Regions from separate parts of the Salibacterium sp. K-3 genome, predicted to be linked through region 1. Evidence: predicted binding sites of a transcription regulator. Region 1 holds the regulator's gene; the other holds the start of a gene.
The links. The regulator Rex, encoded in region 1, represses fermentation and respiration genes when NADH is low (regulators of the CRP and FNR family bind a similar motif). The targets are predictions, from matches to a motif close to TTGTGAAATATTTCACAA.
Positions count from the first base shown of each region.

Region 2: a site for Rex is predicted at 4,654-4,671, ahead of ACW9JV_RS12925 (L-lactate dehydrogenase). Genes of this name have one in related genera too.

Region 1 covers NZ_JBSVZE010000002.1:668,633-680,278, reverse strand. Annotated here, with positions in the region: gene rimI (ribosomal protein S18-alanine N-acetyltransferase) at 1-179, shown strand, start outside; gene tsaD (tRNA (adenosine(37)-N6)-threonylcarbamoyltransferase complex transferase subunit TsaD) at 160-1,182, shown strand; gene ACW9JV_RS15500 (hypothetical protein) at 1,431-3,506, shown strand; gene ACW9JV_RS15495 (ABC-F family ATP-binding cassette domain-containing protein) at 3,538-5,481, opposite strand; gene ACW9JV_RS15490 (redox-sensing transcriptional repressor Rex) at 5,732-6,370, shown strand; gene ACW9JV_RS15485 (twin-arginine translocase TatA/TatE family subunit) at 6,393-6,596, shown strand; gene tatC (twin-arginine translocase subunit TatC) at 6,616-7,389, shown strand; gene ACW9JV_RS15475 (YdiK family protein) at 7,426-7,620, opposite strand; gene ACW9JV_RS15470 (CPBP family glutamic-type intramembrane protease) at 7,617-8,333, opposite strand; gene groES (co-chaperone GroES) at 8,667-8,951, shown strand; gene groL (chaperonin GroEL) at 9,001-10,653, shown strand; gene ACW9JV_RS15455 (SRPBCC family protein) at 11,336-11,646, shown strand, end outside.
Region 2 covers NZ_JBSVZE010000002.1:151,901-163,546, reverse strand. Annotated here, with positions in the region: gene ACW9JV_RS12945 (CHAD domain-containing protein) at 1-401, shown strand, start outside; gene ACW9JV_RS12940 (ABC transporter ATP-binding protein) at 517-1,296, shown strand; gene ACW9JV_RS12935 (putative ABC transporter permease subunit) at 1,293-3,008, shown strand; gene ACW9JV_RS12930 (hypothetical protein) at 3,069-3,377, shown strand; gene ACW9JV_RS12925 (L-lactate dehydrogenase) at 3,655-4,596, opposite strand; gene ACW9JV_RS12920 (hypothetical protein) at 4,776-4,934, shown strand; gene ACW9JV_RS12915 (ferritin) at 5,035-5,544, shown strand; gene ACW9JV_RS12910 (LysM peptidoglycan-binding domain-containing protein) at 5,802-7,124, opposite strand; gene ACW9JV_RS12905 (H-type small acid-soluble spore protein) at 7,155-7,334, opposite strand; gene ACW9JV_RS12900 (hypothetical protein) at 7,637-9,352, shown strand; gene ACW9JV_RS12895 (hypothetical protein) at 9,354-9,698, shown strand; gene ACW9JV_RS12890 (YdbC family protein) at 9,899-10,117, shown strand; gene ACW9JV_RS12885 (nuclease-related domain-containing protein) at 10,200-10,766, shown strand; gene ACW9JV_RS12880 (hypothetical protein) at 11,002-11,580, opposite strand.

The DNA of each region.
Region 1 (11,646 bases):
CGCATGCCTACGGGGCTGTAACGATGACGCTCGAAGTCAGAGTGAGCAACCTGATTGCCCAGTCTCTGTATAAAAAGCTCGGGTTTCAGCCCGGCGGGATTCGGAAAAACTATTATACCGACAATCACGAAGATGCATTGGTAATGTGGGTGAATATTGATGACTACAAATTCAACTGAAGCGGAAGTACTGCTTGCGATCGAAACAAGTTGTGACGAAACGGCGGCAGCGGTGGTGCAGGGCGGAAGACGGGTGCTCTCGAACGTTGTGGCCTCCCAGATTGACAGCCATAAACGTTTCGGCGGGGTCGTGCCTGAGATTGCATCGCGCCATCATACCGAAAATATCACGCTTATCATGGAAGAAGCGCTGACGGAAGCCGGTCTTACTTTCGCCGACCTTGACGGCATTGCCGTTACAGAAGGACCGGGACTGGTCGGAGCGCTGCTGATTGGTGTGAATGCGGCAAAAGCGGCTGCCTTTGCCCATCAGCTCCCGCTTATTCCTGTTCATCATATTGCCGGACATATACAGGCGGCGCGGCTTGAACGGGAGTGGAACTATCCCGCGCTTGCCCTCGTCGTATCCGGAGGCCACACGGAACTCGTTCTGCTGCACGCAGAAGGGGAGTATGAGGTAATCGGTCGTACGAGGGATGACGCTGCAGGGGAAGCCTACGATAAAGTGGCACGGACCCTTGGACTTGGGTATCCAGGCGGACCGCAGGTGGATAAACTGGCAGCCCAAGGCCGTGTTTCCATTCCGATGCCCATTGCCTGGCTCGAAGAAGGCTCCTATGATTTCAGTTTCAGCGGATTGAAGTCATCGGTTATCAACACCCTTCACAATGCTGAACAGCGGGGAGAGCATTTATCCACAGCGGATGTTGCCGCCAGCTTTCAGGCAAGCGTCCTCGAAGTCCTTGTTGAAAAAACAAAACGGGCAGCAGAGGAGTATCAGGTCCGTCAGGTTGTACTTGCCGGCGGTGTGGCTGCCAACCGCGGACTGCGCGCGGCTATGGAAGAAACCTTTGCAGAAAGCGGGGCCCAACTTTCGATTCCCCCGTTCAAGTATTGTACCGACAACGCTGCAATGATTGGTGCCGCTGCCCACGTCCAATGGAAAAAAGGAATTACCGCTGGTTGGGATCTGAACGGCGTACCAGGCTTGGCCTTATATTAAGGTCAAGTTTTTTTTATGAATAAATGATCAAGTTTTTAAGGATTGTGTAAAAGTTTATCTGTGGATAATGGGGATAAACCGGTGGAAAGCTAATACATCAGGGAAATCATATGTTAACAGTGTTTATGTGGATAAGTCCCCTTTTTATGTGAATAAAGGGGTGGACCCCACGCAAATTAGTGTGTAGATGTTGATAACCTTGTGAATAATGTGGATGACTCCTAAAGGGGCAAGGAGGTCGTGGATCATTGAGACATAAGATGGGCAGCAAATACACATGGATCGTTGCAGCAGGGATGATCGTCTCTTTGTTGTGCGTGCCACTGCAGCAGTCTGAAGCGAAAGGGCCGCATGCTGTACTGGTGCTTGTCCCTGCATTGTCGATGGATGATGTTTTTCTGCTGCTCGAAGAGGGAAGGCTGCAGCGCGGGGCTGCTGCCGGCGCCTTGAATCGTGTGACAGCGGGTCCTTCTTCACCGGTGAATGAACTGTTGACGCTGAGTTCCGGCCGACGTGCCGAAACGCCCCACCTTTCTTTGGAAGACTGGGTGGAAAAAGAGGCGGAGGGAGAAAGAAGTACATACATTCTGCCTGGGTTTAGAGAGGTTCGCGCAGCCAATGAGCAAAGCGGGTATGGAGCGGTTCCTGGTACGCTGGGGGATACTCTTCGTTCTGCCGGGACCGTGATCCGTTTTGCCGGTCACAGTGACATATATGAAAAGCGGCGCAGTTACGCCCCTTTTTTGACTGCTGATTCCGAAGGGATGTCCGCCGGAAACCGTGATGCGGTTGTGGATAAAAAGAGATCCGCTCCCGGCGGATGGAGCATGAATCCACAGAAAACCCTCGACTGGGTCGATAACGTACAGCAGCAGACTTTCTCCAGTTGGTCGGTGATCGAATGGGGCGATATTTACCGTGCACACCAAAAGGGACTGGAAAGTTCCGGCGGACGCGTGCTCGAGCCGCTGGAGCATCTTCTGCTCGAATTAAGGAAAAAAGACTCCCCCCTTTTTCTGCTCGGAGTGGATCCATCCACAGGGGATGTCCTTCCGTTTGTCATGTGGACCAAGGACGGCAAACCGCCGGTCCAGCGTTTTCGTTCCACGTCGACGGGGCTTTTGTATCTGGGAAGCAGTATCGATGCGGCTTCCGCGTTTATCAAAGTGTTTTCCGGTGGGGATTATGCATCAGCATTGATTTCTGACAGAAGAGCGGATCTGGCGGAAATGAAATCGGAGCTCCAGGGGATGCAGGCGATTCATGATTCACGGGCAGCGGTGCTTTCCATCTATATATCCATGCTTGTTGTGCTGCTTACCGCAGGCTTTCTTTATGGAAAATGGGAGCGGTCCAGACCGTCCCGCTGGATGGATGCTGCCGTTCTGACAGGCATGGTTTCGCCTCTTGCTTTTGTACTGATTCCGGCTTTGATCGGACGTCCCGGTCCGACTTTCACAGTGCCGGCCTACGCCTGCTGTCTTGCCGCTGCCGCTCTAATCCTCGGTACGGCTGCTTCTTTCATTAACAGGGAAAAAGCCCCGGTTGTTATCTCCGTCCTTGTAACAGCACTCTTAACGGTGGATCTTCTGAACGGGGCTGATGCGATGCAGCGTTCCTACCTTGGCTATGACCCGTTGATCGGTGCCCGGTACGGGGGTCTTGGCAATGAGCTCGGTGGTTTTTTTGCAGCGGCTGCGGTTGTATGTCTGGAGCCGGTGATGCGCCATAAAAAAAAAGCGGTGCTTCCGCTTATGCTCGGTTTTATGATGGTGAGCGGCAGCTCGGCACTTGGAAAAAATGCAGGAGTGACCGTTGCTTCCGGCTTGATGTTCGGCAGTTTCTGGATGTCTGAAATCCACTCCGCAGGCTGGAAGCGTATGCTGGCAGCAGGGACGGGTGCTGTGATTGGTTTATGTGCGCTGCTCTGGCTGCTTCAGTTTACCGGCGGTACGTCCCATATCGGAGCAGCCTTCCAGCAGCTGTTTCATGGGGAATGGGAGGAACTGCGGGCGCTGTTGGGCCGGAAGCTTGAGATGAATATAAAAATCATTTTCCATTCCAACTGGACGCAGCTGCTCCTTACGAGTTATGCCATTGCAGCCCTTTATCTGCTGACGGAAAAAAGAATACAGATGCGCCCGTCTCAGCGTCTTGTACTAAAAGCCGGTGCCGCCGGTTCGATCTTTCTGCTGCTTCTCAATGACTCCGGGGCCGTAGCGGCATCCACCTCGATGTTCTATCTTCTCTGTGTACGCTACATCTGGAGCAGCAATCGAAAAGGGACAAATGGTATAGAAAAGGCCGCCATGAATAACTCATAGCGACCTTCAGGCGAAGCAGGAGTCCGGAGCGTCAAGCTTCTTCAAGCTGCAGCGCTTCCCACTTTTCCATATACGTTTCGAGCTGTTCTTTGGCTTCGTTCACTTTTTGCTGCATGTCCGCCGCTTTCTCGTGATCTTCGTACACCTCAGGCGATAACATTTCTTCTTCGAGCTGCTCGATTTTCGTTTCGAGCGCTTCAATCTGCTGTTCTGTATCTTCAATGTCCCGCTGCCGTTTGCGCGCCTGCTTTTTCGCTTCCTTTTCCTCCAGGTAGGCTTTTTTATCCTCACCGGGTCGGCTGTCTCCGGAAGCCGGTGCCGGCTGTTCCTGTGCGCGCAGCTCGGCGCGCTGGCGTTCTTCGTCTTTTTTCATCAGGTAATAGTCGTAATCGCCGGGATATTCCTGGAGGCCGTCTTCCGTCAATTCTACAATCTTGGTCGCCATCCGGTTTAGAAAATAGCGGTCGTGCGAAACGAACAACAGGGTTCCCGGGAATTCCAGCAGTGCGGATTCCAGCACTTCCTTACTGTCGAGGTCGAGATGGTTTGTCGGCTCGTCGAATATGAGCAGGTTCGCTTTTTTCATCATTAATTTGCTGAGAGCGAGTCTCGACTTTTCCCCGCCGCTCAGGCTGGAAACCGGCTTGAGTACATCTTCCCCGGTAAAGAGGAAGTTGCCGAGGACGGTGCGGATGTCCTTTTCCGGGGTGAGGGGATACTCATCCCATAATTCATGCAGGACGTCTTTGCCGCTGTCAAGGTCCGACTGTTCCTGGTCGTAATAGCCGACCGACACTTTGCTGCCGTACTGAACAGTTCCGGAAGCGGGGGTAATCCGGCCGGCGATTGCTTTCAGCAGTGTTGTTTTACCGATGCCGTTCGGACCGATGAGGGCGATGCTTTCCTGTTTTTTGACAGAAAGGTTCAAATCCCGGATCACCGGGTTGTCCTGTTCATAAAACACGTTCAGGTCGTAAATATTCAGTACTTCATTGCCGCTCTGCCGGTCGATATCAAACGAAAACCTCGCTGATTTTTCATCTCCCTGCGGTTTCTCTTTGATCTCCATCTTCTCGAGTTTCTTGCGGCGGCTCTGAGCCCGTTTGGAGGTGGCATCGCGGACGATGTTTTTGGCGATGAAATCTTCTAGTTCGGCGATTTCTTTCTGCTGCTTTTCGTATTCTCTGAGCTCCTGTTCGTAACGCTCCGCCTTCTTCTCCAGGTAGGTGCTGTAATTGCCGTAATAGAGGGAGGCCTTCGCACGCGAGATTTCATAGACTTTGGAAACGATATGGTCGAGAAAGTAGCGGTCGTGGGAGACGATCAGCACGGCACCTTCATAATTGGACAAAAAGTTTTCCAGCCAGCCGAGCGTGTCGATATCGAGATGGTTTGTCGGTTCGTCGAGAACGAGCACGTCCGGTTTGGACAGCAGGAGTCTCCCGAGAGCGAGTCTCGTTTTCTGTCCGCCGCTTAATGAAGTAATCGGGGTGCTGTAATCGAAGCTGTCAAATTTCAGTCCTGCCAGGATGCCGCGGATGTCTGCTTCGTACTGGTAGCCCCCGCGTTCGTGAAACTCATATTGAAGGTTATCATATTCTTTCAGTGTTTTTTCGTATTTTTCTTCGTCATTATATATATCCGGGTCGGCGATTCTGGCCTCGAGCACGCGCAGCTGCTGCTCCATCTCCCGGAGTTCGTCGAATACCGCCAGCATTTCGTCCCAGATGGTCCGTTCCGAAACCAGGCCGGTATGCTGGTCAAGATAACCGATGCGGGCTCCCTTTGGCGTGATCACCTCTCCGGCATCGTACGGAAGTTCCCCTGCTATGATTTTCAGAAGCGTGGATTTGCCGGACCCGTTTCGGCCGACAAGCGCGGCTCGCTCGTTTTTCTTGATTTCCAGTTTGACATTGTCCAGAATCGTCTCGACACCGTAGGATTTCGTTATATTCGAACATTGAAGCACAATCATTATCGTTCATCCTTTGTTAAAAACTCTTCCCTTGCAAGTGTATCGTAATTTTTATGAAAACGCGAAATACTTACGATATGTCAAAATCATGAACAGGCGTATCAGTCAGCCTATCCTGTTACATATTTTTAAGAATTAGTGTACAATAGGGAAGAAGTGCAGACTGTTCAGGTCTGCTGTTTATGACGAAGGCACGGCGTGTCATGTTATACTGGACAGGAGACCATGGAAGGAATAGTTGGAGGCTGCCATGAACATAGACCAGCAGAAGATACCGCAGGCAACCGCCAAACGGCTGCCGCTTTATTACAGGTTTCTGGAAAACCTTCATAAATCGGGGAAACAACGCGTGTCATCGACAGAACTGAGCGAGGCGGTGAAAGTCGATTCCGCGACGATCCGCCGCGATTTTTCCTATTTCGGAGCGCTCGGCAAAAAAGGGTACGGATACAATGTCCAGTATCTGCTATCCTTTTTCCGCAAAACGCTGGATCAGGATGAAGTGACAAAAGTATTTCTCGTCGGAGTGGGAAACCTTGGCACCGCGCTTTTAAAATACAATTTTTCCAAAAGTGACAACACCCAGATTATCTCCGCCTTTGATGTGAATGAAGCAATCATCGGCCATGAGATCAGCGGCGTGGACATCCATCACATGGATGATCTTCCGGATGTGAAAAAGAAACGGGGCGCCTCGATCGCAATTTTGACGGTCCCTGCCTCTGCCGCCCAGGATACCGCAGAAAAGCTGGTGGATGCCGGGATTACCGGTATTCTGAATTTCACACCGGAACGGCTGACGGTACCGGAGACGATACGGGTGCATCATATTGATTTGTCGGTAGAACTGCAGACGTTGGTATACTTTCTGAAAAATTATCCTTTATAGCACATGCAGGGGGTGTTTGAACATGAATCTGGGACCTATGAGTATCGGCTTGATCGTTCTTGCTGCGCTGCTGATTTTCGGACCGAAAAAACTTCCGGAACTCGGCCGTGCCGCAGGGAACACGCTTCGTGAATTCAAGAGCGCGACCAAAGGGCTTGCCGACGATGTAGAAGAAGACGATAAAAAGAAAAACCGGCAGCAAGCAACGGATGATTCTGAAAAGTAAAGAGTAGGACGGGACAGGCATGGCGCAGAATGAAATGACTTTATATGACCACATCGGAGAGCTGCGGAAACGTATCATTATTTCAGCGGTATTTTTACTGGCCGGGTTAATCGCCGGTTTGATCATGGCTCCCGCTGTGATTACGTATCTGCAGAATGTTCCGGAAGCGGAAAACTTTCCGATGAACGTATTTAATCTGACCGATCCGATAAAACTCTACATGAATTTTGCGTTTTTCATCGGTCTGATTCTTGTGTTTCCTGTGCTCTTGTATCAGTTGTGGGCGTTTGTGTCACCGGGGCTTATGGATAAGGAAAAGAAAGTAACGCTTGCCTATATTCCAGTGGCAACTATCCTGTTTCTGGGAGGTCTTGCGTTTGCTTATTTCGTCCTTTTTCCTAATGTCATCCGGTTTTTAAGCAATCTGTCGGAACGCCTCGATTTGACAGAGCAGTACGGGGCCAATGAATATTTCGGCTTTTTGTTTCAGTTGACCATACCATTCGGCTTTTTGTTTCAGCTTCCGGTAGTCGTTATGTTTCTGACGAGGCTCGGGCTGATCACACCGGCATGGCTCCGTTACATTCGGAAATATGCCTACTTTGTCCTGCTCGTGCTGGCCGGATTCATCACGCCGCCGGACATTGTTTCCCACCTGATGGTGACGGTGCCGCTCTTTCTTCTCTACGAAGGAAGCATTGTCGTCTCACGCTTTTCCTACCGGAAAGCGCTCGAGGCGGAGCAGGAACAGGCCGGACAGGAGGACAACAACATATCGGACAGAGATAAATAAAACAGGAGCACGGGGATGATCCCGGCTCCTGTTTTTTCAGCTTTTGGAATGACTGCCTGTAGAGGAACGCAAAAAACGGACGCCGATCATGACATCCACTGCGGCGATGCCTGCAAACAGAAACGTCCATATGTTCCAGGATTCATTGTTCACATTGACGATAGCAAAGTAAATGAACAGCCCTGCCAGGCCGAAGTACATAAGCCCCATCGTTTTTGAATTTCGCCTCATAGCATGATTCCTCCCAGAATCATGCTCACCTGTTCGAGCTTTCTCTGCATTTCCTGAATCTGATCCCCGAACATCACCTGAACGAGAATGGCATAGCTGTTCATCGCCACATGGGCCACTATCGGAACGAGGATCCGTCCTGTTTTTACATACAGGTAGGAAAAGGCGAATCCAACCGCGGTGTAAATCAGCACGTGCGTAAAATCAAAATGGACGAGGGAAAAAATAAGGGCGCTGAGCAGCGCGGAGATTACAAAATTAAAGTGCCTGTAGAAGGTGCCGAACAGGACTTTCCGGAACACAATCTCTTCGAGAATCGGTCCGATGACCGCTACGATGACCGCAAACACCGGGAACATTTCAACAATCGATAAAATATCCTGGGTATTCTGCGATCCCGGTTCAATACCGATAGCCATTTCAATCAGAATGGCAATATACTGGGCAAGAAATACGAGAAAGATCCCGAGCACCGCCCATTTTACCGCATGTCCTCTGGAGGTTTTGCGCAGATGCGGATGCCGGTCGCTTCTCCGTTCCGGAAGAACGAGAAACAGCATCACAATAAGGGCGGCAGCGAAGCTGACAAGACTCCATAAGACGGTACTTTCCTGCAGATTCAGTCCGAACGCCATCAGAAGCGGCGCTCCGGCAAGTCCGGACACCTGCATCAATATGTAAACGATCAGAATCCACCAATAGCGTTTATTCAAAGTGTTCCACTCCTCTATGTCCTGTGAATAATACTATGCATATGTACGTATTGTATCATAATGCGCCGGGGCAGGGGGTACGAAACGGCTGTGAAAAAATAATGAAATGAAGCGTTTCAATATATTGAGGAAACGGGTAGGTCTTATATGGAGCCTTTGTGGAGAAAAGATGAAAAAATTTACGGCTTCCCCCTTGCAAAATGGAAGCGGAATGCTTATCATAAGAATTGGTATTAGCACTCGACATCAATGAGTGCTAATAAACACGAATCATGTCGGCTCTCTGCCTTACAGGCCGGGGTGCCGCGCAAATATCAAAGGAGGGTGTTTACCTTGTTAAAGCCTCTTGGTGACCGCATTGTGATTGAGCAGATTGAACAGGAAGAAACGACAAAGAGTGGGATTGTCCTTCCGGATTCCGCCCAGGAAAAGCCGCAGGAAGGCAAAGTAGTCGCTGTAGGAAGCGGGCGCGTTGCTGATAACGGCGAACGTATCGCTCCGGAAGTCAGTGAAGGAAACACAGTCATTTTCTCCAAATTCGCAGGAACGGAAGTGACGTACGAAGGAAACGATTACCTCATTCTCCGTGAAAGCGATGTTCTTGCTGTTATCGGTTAATCAATAGGGGAACGCCCCTACATATTCTAATTTACAGGAGGTCGAAACGATGGCAAAAGATATTAAATTCCGTGAAGACGCACGCCGTTCCATGCTGGACGGAGTGGACGAACTGGCGAATGCAGTAAAAGTTACGTTAGGGCCGAAAGGGCGCAACGTAGTACTGGAAAAGAAATTCGGATCCCCGCTTATCACAAACGACGGTGTAACGATTGCCAAAGAAATTGAACTCGAAGACAATTTCGAAAACATGGGAGCCCAGCTTGTATCCGAAGTGGCCAGCAAGACAAACGACCTGGCCGGCGATGGTACAACAACCGCAACGGTTCTCGCGCAGGCCATGATCAAGGAAGGCCTGAAAAACGTTACATCCGGCGCGAACCCTATGGGCATCCGCAGCGGCATTGAAGAAGCTACAAAGACAGCTATTGAAGAGCTGCGTAAAGTGTCCAAGCCGATCGAAGGCAGCGAAGCGATTTCCCAGGTTGCCTCTGTATCCGCGTCGAGCGACGAAGTAGGCGGAATTATTTCTGAAGCCATGGGGCGCGTCGGCAACGACGGTGTTATCACGGTGGAAGAATCCCGCGGCCTCGAAACAGAACTCGAAGTCGTGGAAGGTATGCAGTTTGACCGCGGCTATGCGTCCCCTTACATGGTGACTGATTCTGATAAGATGACAGCGGAACTGGATAACCCGTATGTTCTTATCACAGACAAGAAGATCACCAACATTCAGGAAGTACTTCCGCTTCTGGAGCAGGTTGTGCAGCAGAACAAGCCGATCCTGATCATCGCAGAAGACGTGGAAGGCGAAGCGCTTGCGACACTCGTCGTGAACAAACTGCGCGGTACCTTCAACGCAGTAGCTGTGAAGGCACCTGGATTCGGTGACCGCCGTAAAGCAATGCTGGAAGACATCGCGCTTCTGACAGGCGGCGAAGTTATTACTGAAGACATCGGTCTTGACCTGAAGAATGCAACGATCGATCAGCTTGGTAAAGCCGGCAAAATCGTCATTAATAAAGACGACACCACCATCGTGGAAGGCGAAGGCAGCCCGGCCGACATCACCAACCGCGTGAACCAGCTGAAAGCGCAGATTGAAGAAACTACATCCGACTTTGACCGTGAAAAGCTGCAGGAGCGTCTTGCTAAGCTCGCAGGCGGTGTAGCAGTTGTGAAAGTCGGCGCTGCTTCCGAAACGGAAATGAAAGAACGCAAGCTCCGTATCGAAGACGCCCTCAACTCCACACGCGCGGCTGTTGAAGAAGGCATCGTATCCGGCGGCGGCACCGCACTCATGAACGTGCATGAAGCGGTGAAGAAGCTTGAAGACGAAAGAGAAGGCGACGAAGCAACAGGCGTCAGCATCGTGCTGCGCGCGCTCGAAGAACCGCTTCGTCAGATCGCTCACAACGCCGGTCTCGAAGGTTCCGTTGTGGTCGAGCGTATGAAGAGCGAAGCAGTCGGCAACGGATTCAACGCCCTTACCGGCGAATGGGTCAACATGATCGACTCCGGTATTGTCGATCCGACCAAAGTGGTCCGCTCCGCACTGCAGAACGCTTCCTCCGTATCCGCGATGTTCCTGACAACAGAAGCGGTTATCGCAGATAAGCCTGGAGAAGACGAAGGCGGCGCTGCCGGTGGCGGCGGCATGCCTGACATGGGCGGCATGGGAGGTATGGGCGGCATGATGTAATCCGCCCTCCCAAATAGGGATGTGACAGGGTTAAAACCCTGTCACATCTCTTTTTTTATCAAAAAAATCACGAAAAACTAACATAATTTATTTTGGAATCTTAATCGAGCATATCTTGATACGCAGCGTGGACTTATCGAATAGTTTTATCTCAGCTACAGAACAACAGGAGCAGGGGTCACGGATGGCAAATAGAGCCACAACGCAATCAAAATAGACGACTATCATATACTTGATTCCCGGTTTCCAAAAGGCGCTCAGATCCGTCATTTTGATCTTAAAGACTTCGAAGTAGTAGAAGTCAAGGGAGATATAAACAAGGTTATTAAACACCATGAAAAGCGCTGTGATGTGCTTAAATTTATTTGGTATGGAGTTAATTTTGGTGATAAACTCTGGAACAATCCGAGCCAAATGATATGTAGTGAATTAATTGCTGAGGCGGCACACAACAGTAATTTAAAGGGGAAAACGCCGAGCGAACAGTATGAATATCTGAAAAGCCGATAGAGTAGCTTACGCGAAGTGCATGTAGCAAAAATTTAAAAACGGCGGTAAAAATATTCCTTTAAATGAATATTCCTTTTGTGGTATACTTTATTCATAAGCTGGTATTTTGATTTTTAGCGGAGCCAAAATGGCTAAAGTCAAGTATCAAATACCTAAAAAGGAGAATTTTACAATGACAAAACCGAATGAAGCAGGGAGCATTACTACAAATATAGGAGACCGTGAGTTTACATTAGAGCGGATCTTTGATGCCCCGCGAGAACTAGTGTTTAAAGCTTTTACTGACCCCGAACATGTATCCCGCTGGTGGGCTCCGGGTGGTTTCACTATGCCGGTTTGTAAAATGGACCTCCGCCCGGGGGGGATTTGGCATTATTGTTTTGAATCTCTTGAAGGAGAGAGGCATTGGTCGAGAAGTATTTACCAGGAAATTGTCAAGCCTGAGCGCATCGTTTATACTGATACTTTTGCAGACGAGGAGGC
Region 2 (11,646 bases), 520 kb from region 1:
TCCCTGCCCTGGTCCGCTCCATGACGCTCGAAGAACGACTCCAGACGCATGAACGGGCGTTTCAGGAGAAAAAGGAACAATATCAGACCGCTGCTGCCGAAAAAGGTGCAGCATCCAAAGCTGCACTGAAAGCACTCCATGACGTCCGCATCGAATCCAAAAAGCTCCGCTATATATACGCGTACGTCAGCGGCATTTACAGTTCCGTTTACGCCTCAGAGGCAAAAGCGTATAAACAGTACCAGCGGCAGTTCGGGGACATTAATGACATAAGGGACTGGCTGAAAATGCTGAAAGATACGGAAAAGAAACTTGAGGTGTCCACGGAGCATATAAATGCGGTGAAGGAAAAACTGCAGGAAGAACTGGAAACCAAAGCTGCCGCGGTACACATTGAATAACAGGAGATAAGGAGATAACCCTCTTCCGCCCGGCTTTGACCGGGCGGATTTTGATGCTTTCTGAAACGGAGGTTGCGAGGCATCCGTAGGAAGAAAGGAAGAAAGGAGTGGTAAGGTGACATCATCAGCGTTAAAACTGGAAGACGTGTCGAAACAGTTCGGTTCGTTTTCGGCTGCCGAGGACATCACACTGGATATTCCAAAAGGGGAACTGTTCGGCTTTCTCGGACCGAACGGAGCCGGCAAAACGACGACGATTAAAATGATGACGGGACTATTGGAACCAAGCAGCGGCACGATTGAGGTCGACGGTGTCGACATATGGAAGCAGCCGCTCGAGGCCAAAAAGAAAATCGCCTATGTTCCGGATCAGCCCGCATTGTATGAGAAATTGACCGGATGGGAGTACATACGGTTCATCGCCTCGGTGTTCGGGCTGTCAGCACGGGAAGCGGAGCGAAAAGCGGGACGCCTGTTTGAGCTGTTTTCCCTTGAACAGCGGGTGGATGAACTGATCGAAGGGTATTCCCACGGGATGAAGCAGAAGATGGCGCTCACCGGCGCTTTGCTGCACGACCCGGATGTTATTTTTCTCGATGAACCGACGGTGGGGCTTGATCCAAAGAGTGCCAAGACGCTGAAAGACCTGCTGCGGCAGTTATGTGACGATGGAACAACCGTGTTCGTCTCGACGCATATTCTTGAGATCGCACAAGAGATGTGTGACCGGATCGGCATCATCCGCGACGGCCGGATCGCGGCCCTTGGGACGATGGAAGAACTGCGAGGGGAAAGCAGCGCGAGTCTGGAGGATATTTTCCTCGAGCTAACCGGGGATGAGGAGCAGCAGGAATTAATCCGGGAGCTCTCCGGCGGGAGGTCGGAATCCTCATGATCCGGATTCTTTTGCAGGTGCAGTGGAAGATATGGAAGCATACAATCGAAACGAACCGTACCGGTACAAACCTGGCCTACGGGTTTACAGGGCTGGCACTCGCAGGGTTCCTGCTGCTTGCATTAAATATCGTAACATCGCTGCCGGAGACATATGCGCTGAACTGGCTTGATCTTATTTTTTCCTATTTATTCATGATGATGCTCGGACTGCTTCTGTTGATGGGCGTTCCCCAGGTTTTCAAACACCTTTATGCGTCCGGGGATCTCGCCTTTTTGTTCACCCTTCCGATTAAGGTGCGCCATATTTACTGGGTAAAATATATTCAGAGTTTCATCGGCATTCCGGCCGTCCTGTTTCTATTTACCTTTCTGCCGGGTCTGTTTTACGGCTTCCAGGTCGGTGCGCATTGGTATTTTTACCCGGCCCTGTTGGTGGTGCTGCTGTCGATTCCAGCACTCGGTGTGGCGTTTGCGTATTTTATCAACATGGGGCTCGTGCATATCATACCGGCCAAACGGGCCAATGAATTAATGACAGTCATGAGCGCGGTGTCCGGACTGCTCGTCTACGCCATGATCCAGCTTCCTAATCTGATGATGGACAGAGAAACAGAGAGCGGTTTTCAGGCAGGCATGCTTCCGGAGATCCCCGGTTGGCTCCCGATGAGCTGGGGCGCCTCGGCTCTAACCGATGCGATGGAAGGAAACGTATCGTTTCTGCTGCCGATGCTGCTGCTCGCCGCCGCGGCCGCCGGGTTGTCTCTTGCTGCTTCCACTCTTGTGGAAAAAGGGTTCCGGAGCGGCTGGATTCAACTGAATGAAGGGAAAAACAAGAAAAAGACAGCCGGCGCGAAAGGCGGGACATTCAAGGTGCGGCGTCCCGTTACCGAAATTGGGTTGAAGGAATGGCGCTATATGAAGCGGGATGTCCGAGAATGGCTCATTTTCATGCCGTTTGTGTTTCTGTTTATCTTCTTCGGCGTTGGTTCTTCAACGAGCGGTGCCGGAATTTCCGGCCTGCGGGAACTCGATCCGCTAATTTCCTGGACGGCCGTGCAGGCGGTGGCGCTTGCTGTTTTTGCCTTTATTAACGGAAGTCTGTCCGCGTCCTTCGTGGCCAGAGAAGGAGTGTCAAGCTGGATGCTGCAGGTTCTCCCTGTCACAGGGATCCAGACGGCTTGCGGAAAGCTGTGGATGAGCTGGCTGCTGCCATATCTTCCTGTATCTTTCATACAGATCGCGGCAGGCCTTTTTCTCGACTGGCCTTTCCATCTCTTCCTTTTCGGCCTTCTGCTAAACGCTGTCATCAGCCCGGCGCTTAGTGCGATGGGTCTCTGGATCGGCGCTGTCGGTGGAAAGTATAATCCGGCTAATCCACAGAACCGCGTGCAGACAGCCCCATCCATCCTGATGATGGTTTCGTCCTATGTGTACGTGCTGCTGACGCTGATCCCCGTGCTGCTTGTCGTTGTACCCGCGGAAAGCGCCGGGCTGTTTGAACAGGTTGCAGGCGGTGGTATCATAGGAGGCAGTGCGTCCGTAGCCGCGTCGCTTCTGCAGCTGAAACTGGCAAACGGCGCGCTCGTGATGGCGCTCAGCATTCTCGTGTTTCTTTTTCTCACCGCCGGCACATGTGTGACGTTTCTGTACCTGGCCGGCCGCCGCATCGAACAGGGTATTCAGGTAAGCATGCCGGAGGGCAGAGAGTGAAAAATAGTAGGGAGGAAACCAGCTCTGTGATATAATAGCTGTACCACGAAGAAAGGAACGATGGCTATGCCGGAAGAAACGACACAGCTGCTGCACGCTCTTCTGGAAGGTCAGAAAGAAATCACCGCCGGCGTCAAATCACTGGTTGACCGCATGACAAGAATGGAAAACCGGTTTGACAAGTTGGATGTCAAAGTAGACAAGCTGGAAGTCAAAGTAGATAAGCTGGATAAAGGCCAGGACGAAATCAAGGAGCGTCTCTCTAAAGTGGAAAGTGGTGTCGACCTGCTTGCGATGAAAGGATGGCACCACGAACAGGACATATATGAAATGAAAAAGAAGCTGGAGCACAGCCGGACCAGCGACTGATAAAGAAACTAACATATATCCGGATGGGAAGTCCGCTGACCAGCAGCGCGCACGTCCTCGTCCGGATTTTTTTGTGGGAACGTTTGGGAGGCTTGCTTATGTTACGTTTTCGTAATCGGAAATGGGTGCAAACGTAACATAGGAAGGTTCATGCGGCCAAAACGCCGTTGAAAAGCAGAACAAACGTAATTATGGTGCATCCATGGTTACGTTTGCGCAGTGAAGCGAGCCTATAAACGTAACCATGAGTATCAGGCACTGCATTTTTTAAGAAGCTTTACGACAGAGCGTTCATGGTTTCCTTAAGGGTAAGGACGGAGTCGGCAAACTGCTGCTGCTCGGTGTCATTCAGGTTGATTTCGACAATGTCGCGGATGCCGCTTCGTCCGATCACGGCGGGAACACCGATATAAAGATCTTTTTCCCCGTATTCCCCGTTCAGGCAGGCGGATACAGGCAGGACGGCCTGCTCATCCCGAAGAATGGCGCTTGTGATCCGGGCGAGCGCCATCCCGATGCCGAAGTGGGTGGAACCTTTCCGTTGTATCATGTCATAAGCCGCGGTGCGTACTTTTTCAAAGATGGCCTCGAGCGGCTCATCTTCTGATTCCGCTTTTTCCTCGGCCATGGTCTGGATGTCTTTCATTCCCGCGGCGGCCCGGCTCCATACCGGAAGTGCCGTATCTCCGTGCTCGCCGATGACAGTGGCATGAATATTCCGGGCATCGATGTTGAAATATTCCCCGAGCATCGTCCGCAGCCGCACGGAATCGAGGACGGTGCCGGAGCCTATCACTCTTTCTGCCGGAAGCCCGGAAACATCTCGCGTCACCTGCGTTAAAATGTCGACGGGGTTGGTCGCGATAAGAAATATCCCGTCAAAGTCATGGGCCATGACATCGCCAACGATCGTTCGGAAGATGCCCGCATTTTTGGTGACCAGATCGAGACGTGTTTCGCCCGGTTTCTGGGAAGCTCCGGCTGTTATCACTATCAGATACGCGTCGCGGCAGTCCGTATAATCTCCGGTCCGTATGGTCACGGGAGCAGGAGCAAACGGCATGCCGTGCCGAAGGTCCATCGCTTCGCCATCCGCCTTATCCGTATCCACATCGATAAGCACTATTTCTCCGGCGTTGCCTTGATGCAGAAGGGAGTAAGCGTAGCTGCACCCCACGGCACCGGCTCCTATAATAACAACGCGTTCTCTTTGTTTCATGTCGTCTCCCTCCTCTTAACATGTGAATGATTTCACATTTACATCATAACATGTCGGTTGTGAAATGTTTCACATGAAATATGAAAATCATGTGACATGGTACTTGTTGGTTTAGAGTAGAAAGATGCAGGTAACAGTACAATCAGGAGTTCAAGACAGCAGCAGGAAGGAGCATTTACATGTCACTAAGGGACGACATTCATGCTTTAATTGACAGCCTCCCCGAAGAGAGCCTGGTAGAGGTCTATAACACTCTCTGGGACTACCGGGAAGAAGAGGAAAAAGAAATTCATGAAGAAGCCAAAATGGAAGTGCAGGCAGAACGCTCCCGGGACTGATCCAAGACGTACCATATGATTATACAGGCAGGAAATGCCGTGGTATGATGAATAAAGAGAAGAGAAAATTGTGGAAACATATCGAAAGGCGGGATACGCGATGATGAGTGAGAAACTGAAAGATGGATTAATTGAGCAGATGAACTATGAGTTTTATTCGGCCCACGCCTATATGGCAGCAGCGGCTTACTGCTCGGCGGAAAGCCTCGACGGGTTTGCGAATTTCTTTTTAGTGCAGGCTGAAGAGGAACGCTTTCACGGTATGAAATTCTATCACTTTCTGAATGACATGGGCGCGCGTGCGTACGTGCACGGCTTTGACAGCCCGAATAATGAATTTTTCTCCGTCCTGGATACGTTTCAAAAAGGACTGGAGCAGGAAAAAGACGTCACCCAGCGGATTTACAAGCTTGCTGATATGGCGCTTGACGAGCGCGAACACGCGACGATGAACTTTTTGAACTGGTTTATTGAAGAACAGATTGAAGAAGAGTCGCTGTTTGACGATCTCATTCAGAAACTGGAACGCATTGACAGCGACAGCAATGCGTTCTTCATGCTCGAAGAAGAGCTCGGCAAGCGTAAATTTGACGCATCCGCCCAGGAATAAGGTCCGCCTGCCGCCGCTTGCGGACATCTGTTCCGCTAAACGCCGGCAATACAGCTATTTAGAGGGACGGACATTGGTTCCGTTAATCGATAAAATTTCTTCTGAATTTACTCGAAAAGGGGATTATAACGTACCGGATGTCCGCCGGCTCCCCCTTTTACGCCAAAATAGAAAATATAACGGATCACATGTCCAACTGTTTCTTCAATAAAGGGTTCCGCTGCTGCAGCGGGGCCTTTTTTTGATCGGCAACCTGTTTATTCGATCATGAATTCGTCTTTGAGCAGATAGCCGGCCTGAGGAAAGCGGAGACCGGTTTTCCAGCCGCCGAGCCCTTTGAGATCGTACTTTTTGACGAGACGGTATTTAGCGAGAAGCGAACGGGCGTCTTCAAACCATACTTCATGAACGGCTCCGTTATTGTCCCGGTACCGGAAAGACGGTGTGGCCCGGTTCACGTGATACGTAATAGTGCTGAAATTTTTGGATGCCTTATTTAACGCCTCCTGCTGGGAATAGGCCGTGTTTTGTCCATCTTCTCCCGACACGAGCCAGTCGTAGGCATACATTGCAAATCCGAGATATATTTTATCCGCTGGAATAACTGATGAAGCATATTGAATGGTTTCATCTACTTTGTTTATCGGGGCAATCGGCCCTGCTTTACCTCCGGGCCAGCTCCAGTCATAGGTCATTAAAAAAACAAAGTCAGCATGGGTACCCAGCCCTTCATAATCGTAGGCAGCATGATGGGACGGCTCCCGGGCTCCCTGCATGGGCGGCAGCGCAAGACCTGTTTTTCCCCCGACCGCATCCATCCGCTTTCCCAATTCCCGTACAAACGTCTGGTAGGAACGACGATCCTGAACGTCCAGGCTTTCAAAATCAATAATGACACCCTTATACTGTTTCTCATCCACCAGATGGGCAATCTGACCGATCAAATGCTGCCGTTTTTCAGGATGGGAAAGAAGGGTGTGCGCAAGGGCGGCATCAAAACCTTCTTCCGTTAGATTTGTGATGGTGGCATATGGTGTCATTCCTTTTTTCCATGCGGTGGTCACAGCCTCGTCTCCGCTTAGGCGGCTTAACTGACCATTTTCGTCCGGACGGTATTCAAAAAAACCGACCGAGCTTAAATAGCGGCGGTAAAAGGTCAAGGCCTGTTCATTTTCCGCCGGAGTGGAAGGTTCGAAAAAAGCACCTGTGCGGATCCGTTGGCGGCGGCTTTCTGGAATGGTTAATGTCTGTCCGGGATGCAGGACAGAAGAGGACAGCCCGTTGATCTGCTGCAACCGGTCTGTGGAAGTCTGATGCAGGTTGGCGATGGTCCAGAGGGAATCCCCTTCTCTGACGATGTATTCCTGTCCGGGGAGCAGTAACGATTGTCCTGGAACGACTACGTCAGGATCCCGGATGCCGTTGATCCGCTGAAGGAGCTCCATGGATGTCCCATAATTACGGGAAATCTCCCACAAGCTGTCGTTTTCGTTTACGGTATATATGACAGCGGCTTTCATGGTTGATACCGGTACGGAAAAACAAAACACAGCAGCCACTACATAGATGATTATTTTCATATGGAAGGATCCTTTCTTTGAACCTGTCCCTTAGTGTTCCACTAATTGATCGAGCGGGACGGTTAATTCTTCATCCGGATATTCAAGCGAATAAATACGGGCGGTACGGCTGTCTTCATCGACATGCTGAATGTAGACAGACGTGCCGCCATAAGTAACCTCTGCCATGACTGGAGAAGCGGCAATATCTTGGGCGCGTAACACATCCATGGCTTATCACCTCCTCTGATGCTTTTTAGTATAACGATTCCCTCTTTCTCCTATTCGTCTCCATAATTCCACGAATTGCTTGATGTAACCTCCCACAACAAAAACACCTGTATTCATTATAATGAAGTATCACTTGGAAAGGAGTGATGCTTTAAATGAACAGCAGGAAGCTGGAACGCAAGAAAAAGGAACTGGAAAGTTTGCGTAAAAAGCTGAAAAAAATTGAACAGAGGATTGCTGAAGAAGAATCCAAATCCAATCGGTAGTTTTTTTTATTAAATTGTAAGAAAGGGAGAGCGTGTATGTCTGAATTCATGTCACGGCATGAAAAAAATATGAAGCATTTAAAAAAACGAAAAAAAGATTTATTGGAAAAATTAGCAGAATTGGAATTGCTTATTCAGAATATAGCTAAAGCCGAAGCAGAGGCTGAAGCAGAGAGTGAATCTGAATCCGAGTCTGAGGCAGAAGCGGAATCTGAAAGTGAATCAGAGTCGGAAGCTGAGGCGGAATCCGAAGCGGAGTCCGAATCCGAGGCAGAAGCGGAATCTGAAAGTGAATCGGAGTCGGAAGCTGAGGCGGAATCTGAAGCGGAGTCCGAATCCGAGGCAGAAGCGGAATCTGAAAGTGAATCAGAGTCGGAAGCTGAGGCAGAATCCGAATCTGAAGCAGAGTCCGAGTCAAAGGCAGAAGCGGAATCCGAAAGTGAGTCGGAGTCGGAAGCTGAGGCAGAATCCGAATCTGAAGCAGAGTCCGAGTCAAAGGCAGAAGCGGAATCTGAAAGTGAATCGGAGTCGGAAGCTGAGGCAGAATCCGAATCTGAAGCGGAGTCCGAGTCCGAGGCAGAATCTGAATCCGAAGTCGATTCCAAAATCATAGGATTTGCTGAGGCGGAGGCAGAAGCCGAAGCGGAAGCCGAGGCAGAAGCAGAAGCTGAAGCCGAAGCGGAAGCCGAGGCAGAAGCAGAAGCTGAAGCGGAAGCAGAAGCCGAGGCAGAAGCAGAAGCTGAAGCGGAAGCCGAAGCCGAGGCAGAAGCAGAAGCCGAGGCAGAAGCCGAAGCCGAGGCGGAAGCCGAAGCCGAGGCAGAAGCAGAAGCCGAAGCGGAAGCCGAAGCCGAGGCAGAAGCAGAGGCCGAGGCAGAAGCAGAAGCCGAGGCGGAAGCCGAAGCGGAAGCCGAAGCCGAGGCAGAAGCAGAAGCCGAAGCGGAAGCCGAAGCCGAGGCAGAAGCAGAAGCCGAAGCGGAAGCAGAGGCCGAGGCAGAAGCCGAGGCTGAGGCAGAAGCAGAAGCCGAGGCAGAAGCCGAAGCCGAGGCAGAAGCAGAAGCCGAAGCCGAGGCGGAAGCAGAGGCCGAGGCGGAAGCAGAGGCTGAGGCAGAAGCCGAAGCCGAGGCAGAATCTGAAGCGGAATCAGATGCAGAATCCGATGCTGATGCAGCAGCAGATATCGATGGAGAAGCAGAGGCCGAGGCGGAAGCAGAGGCCGAGGCGGAAGCAGAGGCTGAGGCGGAAGCCGAAGCCGAAGCGGAGGCAGAAGCAGAAGCCGAGGCAGAAGCAGAGGCCGAGGCGGAAGCAGAGGCTGAGGCGGAAGCAGAGGCCGAGGCAGAAGCAGAGGCCGAGGCAGAAGCAGAGGCCGAGGCAGAAGCAGAGGCTGAGGCAGAAGCCGAAGCGGAGGCAGAAGCCGAAGCGGAAGCAGAGGCAGAAGCCGAGGCGGAAGCAGAATCTGAGTCCGAATCCCAAACGAGTTTTGATGATAACGAGATAAAAGCAGAAGCCGGCGGCAATACGCTGAAAACCGGCAATAATACGATGGTGAATGTTTCAAACAGCGGAGTTACAACCATAGCCACTGCCATTTCAACATTGGCTCTGCTGGAAGCGATGAGCGGAAACGAAACGGATCTGAACAGCATGATCAATCGATTAACAGAGACGCTGCATGTATTAAGCAGGGAAGACAATAACAAAAGCCAGGTTCTATCCGATGTGATGGAAGCTTTAAACCATAAGCAGGAGGGATAACGTGGCAAAAAGAAATGTGTCGCGCAGCTCTATCCCTGTAAAACCCGGGAAAAATGAAATGACAGTAAAATTACGGAATGATAGTGTCAATCATCAAACGAGACAGCTCCGTGTCAATGCTTATGACAAAGATGATGATCAAAAAGAACCACTGCCCATCTACCACAACGGGAAAAAAACAAAATCTGTCGTTCTGACACCGGAACAGGGGAAGCTGTATACTATTGATGTAACAGGTGTGAAGAGAAAAGTCGTATTTGAAGCGATACAGACTAAGGGAGGAAAAGGCCTCTCTGTAAAATCAAAAAATGCCGGAAATGTGAACGCCGAAATCCGGATCAAATAGATCAACATGGGACTGCTCTGTTGGAGCAGTCCTTTTTATGAAGGAAGACAGGCCGTTTCGCCGATAAAATAGAAATCCCGCCGATATTTCACCCGAAACCGCCGATAAAAACCAGCATTCCGCCGAAATATTTCGTTTTCCGCCGATATAGCGACAACTTCCGCCAGCAAGTATAATAGAAGAAAAAAGGAGGAAGAAACATGGCAGATCTTACGTATGAAATCGTGGAACATATCGGAGTGGTGTCGGAATCCCCGAAAGGCTGGACGAAAGAATTGAACCGGGTCACCTGGAACAACCGGGAGCCGAAATACGATTTGAGAGACTGGGCACCCGGACGGGAGAAAATGGGAAAAGGCGTCACCCTCACAAACGAAGAACTCCAGCAGCTTAAAGAACTGCTTCAACAAAAAATATGACGTTTTCTGCCGAACCTCCCCTAAAATATTGCAGAAAAGTGACGATGTAAATAGTAAGAAACTCATAGGGGGAAGGTTAACGATGATGTTCAGGGATATTTTTCAGAAAAAAAAGAAAGATGCACGCCGCGCGATGATAAAGGAAATAGAAGACGAACTGCGGCAGCTCCCGCATCCGATACAGTATGTGCGCGATGTCCCTGTACACAGCGCCTCCGGTGCGGCAGCCATCGATTATATTATCCTGTCCCCCTGCGGTATATTTGTAGTAAACCAGCGCACCGAAACCGGACACATTCAGGCGGACATGGAACAAAAAACCTGGTACGTAAATGACACGGTGGCAATAGCGAACCCCTTCTGCCGGCTGAACGAATGGAGGGAGACGATCCAGACGAGGATCCCTCCGCAGTATCATGAGTATTTTATCTCCATCGTTTCCTTTCTAGCCCCCTCTACCTTTGAGACCGCGCCGGTTTGGCGGAAAAGCAGTTCCAGCCGGATTCTGATGCATCACAAAGAACTATCCGAATATATCCAGCGCAAAATGTTTATCACACGGTTTCAGCATCAAAGACCATTACTGGGTGAAGAAACGATCTTGACATTGTATGATACCTTAGCATCCACTCCGGCAGAACAGCGGTAAAATCCTTCGTTTCCAGCAGGAAGCGGAGTTTTTTTTATCAATTGCGATGACGAACATACATACATCACGGACATCTGTTCCGTTATATGCTGTTATATCTTCGTTTATGGTGGTCAATCGGACATTGGTTTCGTTATCATAGCCTTTTCCTTCTAAAACTGCTTGAAAAAGAGGATATAGCGTACTGAATGTCCGATCGGCCCTTTGAAACCGCAGAAAAAGAAAAAATAGCGCATCAGATGTCCGTCTGTGGGTCCTCGAGAGGGTCGGTATGCCGGCCCTCTTTTCTATCCGGAAGATACGGTTTGAGGTGCTGTTTCCATTCTTCAATCAGCGCGGTCGTTTCTTCCCTCCAACGGCGTTCATACTGGAGTTCTTCCTTGTATTGTTCTTTCTCTTTCCGCAGCTGTTCTTTCTTCTCTGCTTCTTCCTTTAATATGGTTCTCAGCCGGTCGACCTGCCGTTGCAGGGATGCGTTTTCGGCCTTAGCTGTATCCAGAGACGTACGGTACTCTTCCCGGGCGGTAACGGCTTCCTTTACATCTTCAGCGAGGCGGCGGTTGGCGTGCTGCAAGTCTTTCACCTGCCTTTTTTCCAGGTCTTCCATATGCCGGGTCAGACGATCCACCTTATCATTCAGATGGCTGTTTTCCGACGTCAATGTATTGATCTGGTGATAGGCGGGGTCTTTGTCGAACGCCTGCAGGCGGCTTCTGTACTTCGCCGCTTCCGCTTTGTAATAAATGATCTGCTGCTGCAGGTGGAAGTGTTCATCCGACGCTGTGTCCGCAGACGGGCGTTGTCTGTCCTCCATCCTTATCCCTCCTGTCTCTGGTATATGTATGAATAAAGGATGGGCGGCGTGAAAAAAAGCCCGTGA